Regions from separate parts of the Brassicibacter mesophilus genome, predicted to be linked through region 3. Evidence: riboswitches for the same ligand, from Rfam matches in the RefSeq annotation. Region 3 holds a riboswitch; each other region holds the start of a gene.
The links. A riboswitch is a leader RNA that binds a small molecule or an ion and turns the genes downstream of it on or off. The one in region 3 is predicted to bind cobalamin.

Region 1 (4,261 bases), on a different contig from region 3:
GTGAGGATTTTGTACTAGAAACATTTAATAGAGCTTTTACAAGTGACTATAGTGCTCTTATGGAAGCCGAATCATATATGACTATAAGTGGTGTAGCGTGGACACATGCTGGTACAGAAACAGATTATAACGCGCATCCTCAAGGACTAGATGTAAGATGTTCTTTAGTAGTATATAAAGACCCCAATTCACCTGATGACCAAGATGAATATCATACTTTTGCCGAATTTAGAACAGATGCTGAGATTGTAGATATTCCTGGAAGTACAGGAACTAGACACATAGATCAGGTTCGTTTAAAAATATTGAATAGCGATGGAACGGTTTATAAAACTGTACCGGAATCAAACATTAGTAATGAACCAGAATTCTCAGTATCATATCCTTGGGGAGTTAGTACACTCTTTAGTTTTGGTACAAAAGTAGATGTAACAAAAACAGATGGCGGAATTAATGATTCTTTCGTAAAGTATGAATTTGAGCCTCAATCAATGGGCTTAGATTCATATACTAGTGATATGCAATCTCTAGTTGGAATAACAACTGTAGGCAGTTCAAGTTCTTATAACTATTATGGTTACTATTTTGTTGATTTAATAGTATTTACTGATCCAGAAGGAGTATTGGATGGTGATCAAACTTATAATTCTTACATTAGAGTTAATAATAATTAGTACTAATTAAGTACTGTAATAGGTGTAAATGAAGATATAAACGGCAGAAACTATTCTAGAGGATATGTCTACACTCTACAAAACAAATAGACGAAGTGTGAACAGAAGTACGGACACAGGATTCTACTTTTTGTTCACACTTTTGTTTTGTATAGAAATGCATAAAAACAAATAAGAATATCAATTTGATGTAGATAGCCTGTTCTAAGGATTTTCGTTGTAATTAACTGAGTATAAGGGTTGTAAAGGTGGAGCTGTGAAAAGAGTCTTCCTTATTTATTTTTTGACTTAAAAAATATTTTGAAAATTAGTACTTTAATCTAGGATAGATTATTCATAATCGAAACATATATCGCATTATATTTATAGTTATTTTTAAAAAAATGATTAGGCATAGTGAAAATCCGATACAGAAGATAATGTATCGGATATCTATTTCTTGTATATATAATTTTACTTCTATACTACACCAATTCCTGCTTCTTCAAAGGTTATCATTTTTTTATTCATAAATGCAGCAGCTTCTATTATGTTAAAAGCAAGCGCCGCACCACTGCCTTCTCCTAGTCTCATATCAAGGTCAAGCATAGTTGGTAGTCCTAGTAAGTCAGAAGCTGTTTTTGCCCCTTTTTCATTGGAGGCATGAGAGCTAACCAGATATTGTTTAACCTTAGGTTCTATAGTTGCTGCAATCAGAGCAGCTGCTGTAGATATGTATCCATCTACTACAACAGGTACTTTATTAGCAGCTCCAGCAATCATTACTCCAGCCATACCGGCTATGTCAAGACCTCCTACTTTAGCTAATACGTCTATTCCATCTTCTTTGTTTGGTTTATTTATTTCAACAGCTTTCTTAATTACATTTATTTTGTTTATTAATTGTTCTTTGGGAAGATTTGCTCCTACTCCTGTGATTTCACTAGGATCAATACCGCTTAAAACAGAAATTATTGCTGTGCTTGGAGTAGTATTTCCAATACCCATTTCGCCAGTACCTAGCAAATTTCTTCCTTTATTTATCTGGTCAGTTGCTATTTCAATTCCTACTTCTATGGCTTTAATAGCTTCTTCTTTTGTCATAGCAGGTCCCTTAGTCATATTATCAGTACCATGCTTTACTTTTCTTTTTATAACGTTTTTATCGTCTATATCTTCCATTACTCCGATATCAACAGTTATAACATCTGCTTTTGCCTGTGCTGCAAGTGCACAAACACCACTTACTCCATTAGCTATATATGAAGTCATCATCTTTGTTACTGCCTGAGGCGCCGCTGCAACACCTTCTTCACACACACCATGATCAGCAGCCATAACAATTATAGCTCTATTATCAACACTCGGATGAAGTTTTCCTGTTATTCCAGATAGTTGGACAGCTATATCTTCTAATTTTCCTAAGCTTCTTTGAGGCTTAATCAAATTATCTATCCTCTCTTTTGCTTCATGCATTGCTTCTTGATTTAACACTGTTATTTTTTGTAGAGTTTCATTTAATATTTTCATATATATTCCTCCTATTTTAAAATATAAAAAAATCCACACCAAAAATGGCGTGGATTTTCCATCATCCTCACCTAGGCCTGCTTTTTCACACGAAGCGGCTTAGTAGTTCTTAGGCAGGTCTCCTGACTTAGGTTCATCACCAAAGTACTGCCTTCCCTCAATAAAGAAGTGGCATATTAGTATTGGCTTACCTTTACAGTGGCGGGCCCGTTCGAGATTTTCACTCGATTCCCTATTCTCCCTTATTACAGGGCACCTAAAAAATGTTATTCATTTTATTATATATAGATTTTATTCATAAAGTTACTAAATGTCAATAACATTAGCGAAATTATTATGCCTTAGACAGTTATTCAATATGCATTTGAAAAATGTATACTAGATATTTCTAAGATGAATTTTAGTAGTATATTGATGTTCTTATTAGTTTAACATCACATGATTCGACATTATTGAAGTTAAAGCAGAATGTATTTTCTGAGGATTTTCTAGTTATTTCGAATATATCGCCTTGTTGTAGTCTATACATTTTGTTTAATTCTGTAACGACTTCAAGATTCCCTTTTACTATATAGAATACATCTGTTATTGTTGAGTAGTTTCCGGTAACTTTATTAGTAAATATTATTTTTTTAGATACTTTTTCTTTTAAAATAATAGACTGTAAATTTCCGCAGCATCCACTAGACATCATTAAATTAAAATCAGTTACCTTTCCATAGCTTTTTGTAGTCCATTCACCTTTAAAACTGTCTTGTTCAAAAGCACTTAATTCAATAGTGTGATGCCCCTCATGTTCAAGCCGAAGCTTTTCTTCAATAATCATTATTATCCTTGATATTCCTGGCAAATATGTAAATGTAGATTCTTCATCATCAACTTTAGCGGAACTTAACCTCCATTTGAAGTTTCGTTCACCATATTCAGCTTCTTCTGGATAAATTAATAGCTGTGCTGTAGTGCCTCCTGACCATTTGCTCGTTTTATGCTCTTCTTTTTTTATAATACTAATTTTATTAATCAAGAAGATATCCTCCTTGTACAGTAATGTTTGTGTTGTAATACTTAATTCTAACTATATAGCTTGAATTCATAAAAAGTCAATATTCACTATAAAAATGATTTTTTTGTCAATATACACTTTCTAATACTTTTTTCATCAATTTTGGATAAACTAAATACATCGGGAGGTGTAAATGATGAAAAAAATTACTTTATTATTATTAATACTTATTTTGATTTTAACATCTTGTTCAATAGGACAAAATAATAAACCTGAAAAACCAAATACAGACTATTCTCAGAAAAAAGGACCAAACATTAATCCCAATGAAGGTGGAGAAGGTGGTCAGGACATAACAAATAGAGATGATGTGGAGCCTGATATTAATCATATCGATATTGAAGTAGATAGGAAGATGACAGATGATGCAGTAAAAAATGGTAAAGAAAAGAAAGACATTATATTAAATCAAAACAATTCTAAAAAAGATAATACGAAGGGGTTTAATAGTCAAAAGCTTTCAGATAACATTAATACAGGTATCTTAATAGAAAGATATAATACCAAGGTGCCAGACTATATAAATGTAGATTTAAGGTATGCTGAATATGACATACCACTTGATTATCTGCTAGTTACGACTGAAGGAGTAAAGATTTTTACTGAACCTAGAAAAAGTTCAAGTACACTAGGATCAGCAAACTTTTTTGCAAAAGTAAAATTGGAAGGAAAAGTAAAAGGCGAATATATAGACGCGCTGAAAACTGACGAATGGTACTTGTTATCTTGGATGGAAGAAGGGCAAATAGCATATGGATATGTAATGAAAAATGCTGGTGAACCAAGAACATTCAGATTTGATAAAATGGCTCAATCGATTAGAGGTCTTGAAGATAAGCTTATTGATAGGAAATATGGATATATATCGAACTATAAGGATAGAAATGGCTCTCCTCCACTAAAAGACGGAAAGGCTATAGATGAGTTTGGTATTCAGGCATATCAAAGTGCTCCTGCATATTCTAGTCTAGAAGATATGTCAGACTTTAGATATTTTCCTGATGGAACGATTGTA
Region 2 (4,261 bases), on a different contig from region 3:
TCCAATTATTTCGAGAGGGAATGACACATTTTCAAATACAGTTCTTGAGCTAAGAAGATTAAAATGTTGAAATATCATCCCTATGGTTTTTCGTATTTCCATAAGTTCTTTTTTCTTGAGCTTTGTTATATCAGTTCCATCAATAGTGATATTTCCACTAGTTGGATTTTCTAATCTGTTTAATGTTCTTATAAGTGTAGATTTTCCAGCTCCACTTAGGCCTATTATGCCAAAAATCTCTCCCTTGTTTATCTCAAGGTTAATGTTTTTTAATGCATTTACACTGTTATTCTTGCTTTCATATGTTTTATATAAATTGGTTATTTTTATCAACTACTTCACTCCTTTATTGAATTATCGCAATAAAACGAACAAGCCAAACTAAGCTGCAAATAGAAAAATAGTCTATTTTAAAAAATATAGCTAATGTAATTTAATGCAAATAAAAAAACCTCCTTCGAATGAAAGAGGTTATATGACGATAAAAGCCAGCCTCTCTCATCTTTCAGCATATAATGCTGCAGGAATTAGCACCTTGTGTTTTGAACACCGGTTGCTGGGTTTCATCGGGCCAGTCCCTCCACCTCTCTAGATAAGAGCGTTTTATTTTGTTTATTAATCTATTATATTATTCTATTTTAAATTCATGACACCATATTGTCAATACCTATTTTAAAATTTTATTGATATATTTAAAATAGAGTTTGTTAATATAATCATTTAAAGTAAAATATGGAACGATATGTTTACTGGAGATAAACCAGGGTAAACAAATATATAAAAATGAATATAAGCTTAAAATAAATAAGTAGGAAAAAAGCATTTGCATATTCTTTTCTTTCAGGATTATCTGAACCTATTGGTGCCTTATTAAGATATTTTCTTTTAATGAAGTTTTTCAATGAGACAATATTTGGGCTAATCTTTGCAGTATTCACGCTCTTGCGCAGGTAATTAATAGAATTTGTGATGACTATTAATAGGAGATCCTATAGAGGATTAATATTAGTAGTTGTCCCATTTTTAAAATATTATATACAATGGTCATGAATAATGATAGAAATGTGAAGAGAAAGGACAAAAAATTATCTATAATATTAATATATTGACTTTACAAATTTCTATATTTCCTATTGACTTATATATTGATAGTGTTATAATGTGATTGGAAACATATCCAACTATTGGATGTTTATTTAAGAATATAAGATAATAATATTTTAAAATAGTGTACTGATTTAGGGAAAGGGGTGCAAAGCCCCTGCTGTAGTCGCAGCTGTAACCGGTTATGAAGACTAAAGTAAGCCACTGCAAGTTGAATTGTGGGAAGGTTTAGTTCTGAAGATGACCCGGAAGCCAGAAGACCTGTCATTACGCTCTTCTTAGAGTCTCCGACTTAGAGTAAGGGAAGATATAGGTGTATTTTTATAAGTTAGACAGACTAAAATTAGACTGAATTTTGTTTAGTTTTATTCAGTTATGTCTAATTATTTACCTGTGTTTATAAACCCTATCCTATGTGGACAGGGTTTTTTGTTTTGCAATACTATTTTTAAACAGTTTAGAAAAGGAGATGATTCATGCTTTATATTTAATTATGAGTAAGAAATATTTTAATTACTGAGGAGGGGTAGTGTGTATAAAAAGATAATAAGTTTAGTATTAGCACTTTCGATGGCACTTAGTTTAATACCAGTATCTACATTCAGCTCATACGCTGATAGTAATTATGCATATGAAGCTGGCGCTACTGTTACTGAAGATGTATATGGAACAGAGAGAAAAGTAGATACAGCTTTAGATGAATTAAGAGGTTTTTATAAAGATTATCAAATAGATTATATACCAGCTATGGCGTATAATCATTCTAGCGATAATTTAGATAATGACATAAAAATCATTAAAAAAAACTTAAGAACATATAATTCAACAAAAAATGTATATAACTGTTACAAGGGCATAATGGAAGCTATTGCCTGTGACAAAGACCCTAGGAGCTTTCAATGCAATGGTGAGGAGCTAAATTATGTTGATACTCTTATAGAAAAGCAGGATCCTAACACGGGAGAATTTAATAGTGACATAGAAACACATGCATATTGTATGCTTGCTCTAGACATGGCAAGTGGAGATTATGATAAACAAAAAGCAGTTGATGTATTGAAAAACAGCTTAAATGTTAAAGACGGCAAAGCCAGCTGCAGTGATGATTTGAAAAAAACAGCTGTTGTTATGACAGCACTTTCAAATCATAAAAGCATAAACGGAGTAAGTGCATTAATAGATAATTGCGTAGCATACATAAAATCAAAACAAAAAGATGATGCTGGATTTTTCAAGGACGAGCCAGAGATACTTGGTCCAGTAATACAAGCGCTTATAGCAGTAGGAGAAAATCCTGTAGCAGAAGATTATATAAAAAATGGCAATACGATGGTAGATGTGCTGCTACAATATAAAAATAGTGATGGTACATATAATAATAGTCCTTGGTATAAGAAATACGTTAAAGAATCTACTGAAGCTGCATTTGCAGCATTTGCAGATTTGAAAAAAGATAGCTCTATGTTCCATGAGCTTATGATAGAGGTTGGGGATACTCCAGCAGATATTTTACTTAGCGTTGATACTAATGAAATTATAGAAGGTAAAACTCTAAAAGTAAAAGCTACTGTAGTGGATAATCAAGGAAGGCTTGTTTCAGGTCAAAAAGTAAACTGGCAAAGTGCTGATCCTGTTGTTGCTGAAGTAGAAAATGGAATTATAACAGCTATAAAAGAGGGTAGTACAACTATAAAAGCACAGCTAGAAGGAAATGCTACTATTTCAAAAAGTATTGATATAACAGTAGTAAGCAGATTACCAGCATCTATAAAGATATATTTAGATGATGAAGAGGTTAAAGATACGGTTACTGTAAGAAAAGGTGAAAGCATAGAACTTCATTCAAAAGTGTTTGACAAAGATGACGAACAAATACAAGATTCAGTTGTAACTTGGGAAATAGTTAATGGAAGCGACAATGTACAAATAAACAATGGACAAGTTACAGGAATGAACAAAGGATATGCAACCATCAAAGTTCAGTGCCAGGATGTAGTTAAAACTGCTAACATATCAGTTATATTAATTACAGATTTGGTTAAGGATGCATTAGATGAGACTAAAGCATATTTTGATGATAGAGACTTAGATTATTATTCAGCTTTAGCGTTAAGGCATTGTGGTATTGAAGAAAGTACGATAAAAGATAATATAAAAATAAATTCATATACAAGTAATCCTGAAGATTATGCAGAAAATATTATCGCCCTAATAGCAGCAGGTCTAAATCCAAGAGATTATAACGGCAACAATTATGTGGATGAATTAGTAAAATCTCAAGATGATTCAGGGTATTTCAAGATAGGATATAATTACACATATCCTGAAAACATAATATTACCAATTATTGCATTAGATATGGCTGGAGCTAATTATGATAAAATAAAAGCTTTAAGTGCATTACAAATAAAAGTAAAAGTTGTTGGAGATAACAAATGCTTTGAAGGTCATGGAGATTACAATAATATCGAGATGACTTCTCTTGGAATTATTGCGATGTCTAATCATATGCAAATAGAAGAGATTAGTCAATTAGTAGCAAAATGCAAAGGTTATTTAAAATATAAACAAAATGATAATGCTGCGTTTGAAGCCAAAAGTGGATATGGATATGATGAAAAGGAAAATTGTAGAGCCACAGCATCTGTAGTTCAGGCATTAATCTCAATTAACGAAGATCCATTGTCATCAGAATGGATGAAAAATGGTAAAAACTTATTTGATGCATTATGCTCTTTTAGAAAGGAAGACGGATTTAAAGAAACTCCTTCATCTTATTCTGTAGATGCTAAAGCAACATCAAGAGCCGTTGGAGCATTAGCAGATTTAGTGAATAATAAATCTATGTTTAATGAATATGGTATTGAAATAGGTACTGTGCCACATAGCATAGAGATTATTTATGATCAAGATAGTGTTAAAGAAGGACAAAAAATAAAGCTTAGTGCAAAAGTACTAGACGAGGATGGAAAACTGGTTCCTAATGTGGAAATCGAGTGGTCAAGCTCTGACCCTTCTATTGCAGAAATAGATCAAAAAGGATTTATTACTGGAATAGAAGTAGAAGAAAACAAAACTGTTCAAATTACTGTTAAAACAGTTAACTTAGGAATATCTGCAACTAAAGATATTACTATAAAGGCAAGAATTCCTTATG
Region 3 (4,261 bases):
ACCTTTATTAACTCCAATGTTAACATTTTTCACTATCTCTTTTTTCCCATAGCTCAAATATAATCCTTCTGTTTTTAAAACCATTATTCCATAGCCTTCCTTTCTCTTAGCAAATACAAGAAAAACGGTGCTCCTAATATAGACATCACTATCCCTACCGGAATTTCAACTGGATCAAATACCAGCCTAGCTACTGTATCACACAGCATAACCACTGTTGCCCCAAGTATTGCAGTAGCAGGAAAAAGATACCTATAATCTGAACCTATAATAAGTCTAGCGGTATGTGGTACAATAAGTCCTACAAACCCTAAAAGACCAACAACACTTACTGCACTTGCAGCCAGTAATGATGCTAGTATTATAAAAAGCAATCTCGTTCTTTCAACATTAAGACCCAACCCTGTAGCAATCTCATCACCAAGCATCAATATATTCAGTTTTTTTGGCAATAAAAATGTTATTGCTATTCCTAAAGCTGCATATGGCCATAACATATTAAAATGTGGCCATGTTCTAGCTGAAAGGCCTCCAACCATAAATCCAATTACGCCTGCTATACGGTCTGGAAAAAACGTCATAAGAGAATTAATCCCTGCTCCAAGCAAAGAAGACACTGCAACACCAGCGAGAACTAGCCTCATAGGATTAATTCCATCTTTCCAAGCCAATAGATATATGAAAATAGTTGATGATAATGCACCAACAAATGCTCCCAACGGAACAAGATAGTAATAGCTTGGAAAGAGTATCATGATGATATAGGCCACTAAGCCTGCTCCAGAAGAAACTCCAATTATATTAGGTGCAGCAAGGGGATTTCTCATTACTCCTTGTAATATAGCACCAGATAATGCTAAACATATTCCAACTAAGCCTGCTACTAAGGTCCTAGGAAATCTTATGTTCCATATTATTTGATGATTAACTGTATCATTCTCCATAAATATGGCTTTAATTACTTGACTTATTGAGATGTCTAAAGAGCCCTTACTTACGCTAATGAGAAAACTTGCTAAGCATATCGCTAACAGTATAATCAGAATTGTAATCTTTCTCTTATGACTTGTTTTGTTGGCTTTATCAACTAAGCTTTTCATTTTATTTTTCCCACTCTTTTTAATGAGCTCCATACTATCATCCTTTATTGGTAGTTTTGTTATCAAATATCCGCTTCTAAAGACAATAGGATATTTATTTTATTTAAAAGTTTCAGGATATAATATTTTAGCTAATCCTTCGTAAGCCTCTCCATATAAAGCATTTGGCTTGTAAAGATATAATTCTTTTGGTAAATACAAATATCTTCCTTCCTTCACAGCTCTTAGTGACCCCCAGGCTGGATTAGACTCAACATCCTTAACTAGTCTATCTTTTATTTCATCAATATCTCCCATCGTTTGAACAAGTATAAAGTCTGGATCTCTCTCTACTACTTTTTCCATACTAAAAATTTCCATTTTCTCATCAGTTAACTTTGCATCATAGGCAATGTTTTCAGCACCTAAGTCCTGAAGCATATCTCCAACAAAACTATTTGGTAATTTAACTGTTACTCCCTTAGCTGTTGCAAACATCAATAAAACTGTTGGTTTTTTATCTTTCGGTACACTTGCAATTATATCGTCAACCTTTTCTTTTACTGCAATAGCTTTTTCTTCAAATAAATCAGGTCTTTTATTTAATTCTGTGAATACTCTCATTGTTTCTATATATTGTTCAAAGTTATCATACTCAATTGCAAGATAACGTATTTTATTTTGCTTTAATAACGGAATAATATCACCTTGCCCTTTCATACCAGGTCTTAAGATAATTAAATCCGGTTGCATTGATAATATTTTTTCCATATTTGGTGAAGTCATAGTGCCTACTATTTCAGCATTTTCTGCACCTTCTGGAGCTTTTTCTCGACTTTCTATTGTTCCTATTACTGTTCCGCCTGCTTCATACCATAAATCTAAGTAAGAGTTATATAAACATATAACGTTTTGAGGTTTTTTATTAACAGTAACTTGCTCACCTAAGCCATCAATAAATGTTACACTATCCTTGTTTTTATTGTCTTCTTTTCCATTATTGTTAGCATTTTCTTGTGAATCAGTGATCTGGTCAGTTGACTGTCCCGAAGTTGGATCATTAGTTTTACTACACCCTGAAAACACTGATATAACTAGGCACAAAGCTAATAAAATAGTAAGTATTTTTTTCATAAAATTCACCTTTCCTTTGTTTAATTTTAAGCAATAAAAAAAACCTTGTACGAATACAAGGCAAAATAGACATAACTATTCTTTAATGCTCAGGTTCCGTAAGCATGAAACATAATAGGTATCCTGACTCAGGTTCATAGCATCATTGCACCTTCCCGGTTTTAATACCAGTGGCAATAAGCAATGTGCTCTCCTTTACAGTGGCGGCCCCGTGCTGGATTTTCACCAGCTTCCCTATATATAACTATTTTTTTTTCAAGGTATTTCTTATTACTTTTATCTTGTTAACCAATTAGATTATATTTGAATTGTATGGTATTGTCAATATCTAAACAATTTCTTTTGCTCTTTCAATTAATATATCTGCAAGCATAGGCTCTGCCCCTATAGGTCTCGCCATTTTAAAATTTACTCCAGTATGTTTTTTAGATAGTTCTTCAATTATTTCTGGAATATCTTCTTTTATGTGTATGCCTTCATACAGAAAATATGGTACTACTAATATTTCTTCAACCTGTTTTTGTATTATTTCTTCAACTACGTTAGGTATAGAAGGCTCACAAATCTCCATGTGTGCTCCTTCTACTATGCTGTAGTCTGATTTGTCTTTTACTAGCTGAACGATTTTGTTGAAAATATCCTGTGCATCCTTTGATCTGCTTCCATGTCCTACTATTAGAACTGCTCTTTTCATAGTAAACACACTCCTTTAGTTTTTATCCTTTTTTAAATAATTAATTAGGTCTTCTATATTATTAAAAGTATTAGTATAGTCTACTTGTGGTCTTTCAATCAGTACTATATTTATTCCAAGATTTATTGCCGCAGCAATTTTTTCATCTGTACCACCTATTGTGCCGCTATCTTTAGTTACAACATGCTTTATGCTATACTCTTTATATATTGCCTTGTTCAGTTCTATGCTAAATGGTCCCTGCAATCCTAATATCTGCTTTGGAATAAGACCTATTTCTCCACATTTTGAAATAGCCTCTATTGTAGGTAGAACTCTAGCATATATCCTATCCTTTCTGTTAATAGCTGAAAAACACTTAATATTATTACTGCCAGTAGTTAGAAGAATATTGCCTTGTGTAGTGTTGAGAAATTTTATAGCTTCTTCATAGGTTTTAAATCTATTGACATTATCAATTTTCGTTGGTCTTCTTTCATACCTTAAGTATGTTATAGATTTATTATTACAGCTATTAATGGCATTTTCTGATATCTGCTTTGCATATGGATGTGTAGCATCAATTACACATCCTATTTTTTCCTCATCTATTATTCCCTCAATTTCAGATTGTGTAAGTTTTTGAGATATGACAGTAACATTCATATCTTGATCTATTAAAGAGCCTCCATATTCAGTAGCTGTTGTAGCTAATACCTTAAAGTTATTTTCAATCAACTTCTCTATTATCATTCTACCATCTTTGGTACCTGATAATACAAGTATCACAATCTATACCCCCTTGGAGTAAGCATTTTGCCATTTTTAATGTAAGTATTCGAGTTTCCTATTATCACCATAGTGAACATATCTATCTCATTCTCAAGCATTTTTCCCAAAGTTGTAATAACAGTAGTTTCACCTTTTCGTTTTGCATTTCTAACTATACCGACTGGAGTATCCTTTGATTTGTATTTTAAGAGTATATCTCTTGCAACATTTATGTGCTCTGGTCTTCCATTACTCTTAGGGTTATAAATACAAGTCACAAAATCTCCATCGCCAGCACAATGTAGCCTTTTCTGTATCAAATCCCAATCTGTTAATAAATCACTTAAGCTTATTACAACGTAATCATGCATAATTGGAGCTCCAAGACTTGTAGCAGCAGCATGCGATGAAGTAATACCAGGTACAATTTCGACTTCTACATCATTTTCATATTTATTTGCTACCTCAAGCATTATACCTGCCATTCCATATACTCCTGCATCTCCACTGCTTACTATTGAAACAGCTTTTCCGTTAATTGCATATTTCAATGCTTCTTCACAGCGGTCCACTTCTTTTTTCATTCCTGATGAAGCAACTTCTT

Region 1: linked by a shared signal. The riboswitch ahead of cobT (nicotinate-nucleotide--dimethylbenzimidazole phosphoribosyltransferase) and the one ahead of HNR33_RS05745 (ABC transporter substrate-binding protein) in region 3 are both predicted to bind cobalamin.
Region 2: linked by a shared signal. The riboswitch ahead of HNR33_RS19740 (Ig-like domain-containing protein) and the one ahead of HNR33_RS05745 (ABC transporter substrate-binding protein) in region 3 are both predicted to bind cobalamin.

What each region holds. Positions count from the first base shown of each region.
Region 1 is NZ_JBNPXI010000027.1:776-5,036, forward strand. Features, by position in the region: gene HNR33_RS19680 (hypothetical protein) at 1-674, shown strand, start outside; gene cobT (nicotinate-nucleotide--dimethylbenzimidazole phosphoribosyltransferase) at 1,134-2,183, opposite strand; cobalamin riboswitch at 2,279-2,458, opposite strand; gene HNR33_RS19690 (HutD/Ves family protein) at 2,584-3,207, opposite strand; gene HNR33_RS19695 (L,D-transpeptidase) at 3,383-4,261, shown strand, end outside.
Region 2 is NZ_JBNPXI010000027.1:13,603-17,863, forward strand. Features, by position in the region: gene HNR33_RS19735 (methionine ABC transporter ATP-binding protein) at 1-333, opposite strand, end outside; SAM riboswitch class I at 496-599, opposite strand; cobalamin riboswitch at 1,218-1,387, shown strand; gene HNR33_RS19740 (Ig-like domain-containing protein) at 1,636-4,261, shown strand, end outside.
Region 3 is NZ_JBNPXI010000003.1:156,548-160,808, reverse strand. Features, by position in the region: gene HNR33_RS05755 (ABC transporter ATP-binding protein) at 1-84, opposite strand, end outside; gene HNR33_RS05750 (FecCD family ABC transporter permease) at 84-1,166, opposite strand; gene HNR33_RS05745 (ABC transporter substrate-binding protein) at 1,200-2,213, opposite strand; cobalamin riboswitch at 2,313-2,500, opposite strand; gene HNR33_RS05740 (sirohydrochlorin chelatase) at 2,542-2,907, opposite strand; gene HNR33_RS05735 (cobalt-precorrin-6A reductase) at 2,923-3,675, opposite strand; gene cobJ (precorrin-3B C(17)-methyltransferase) at 3,672-4,261, opposite strand, start outside.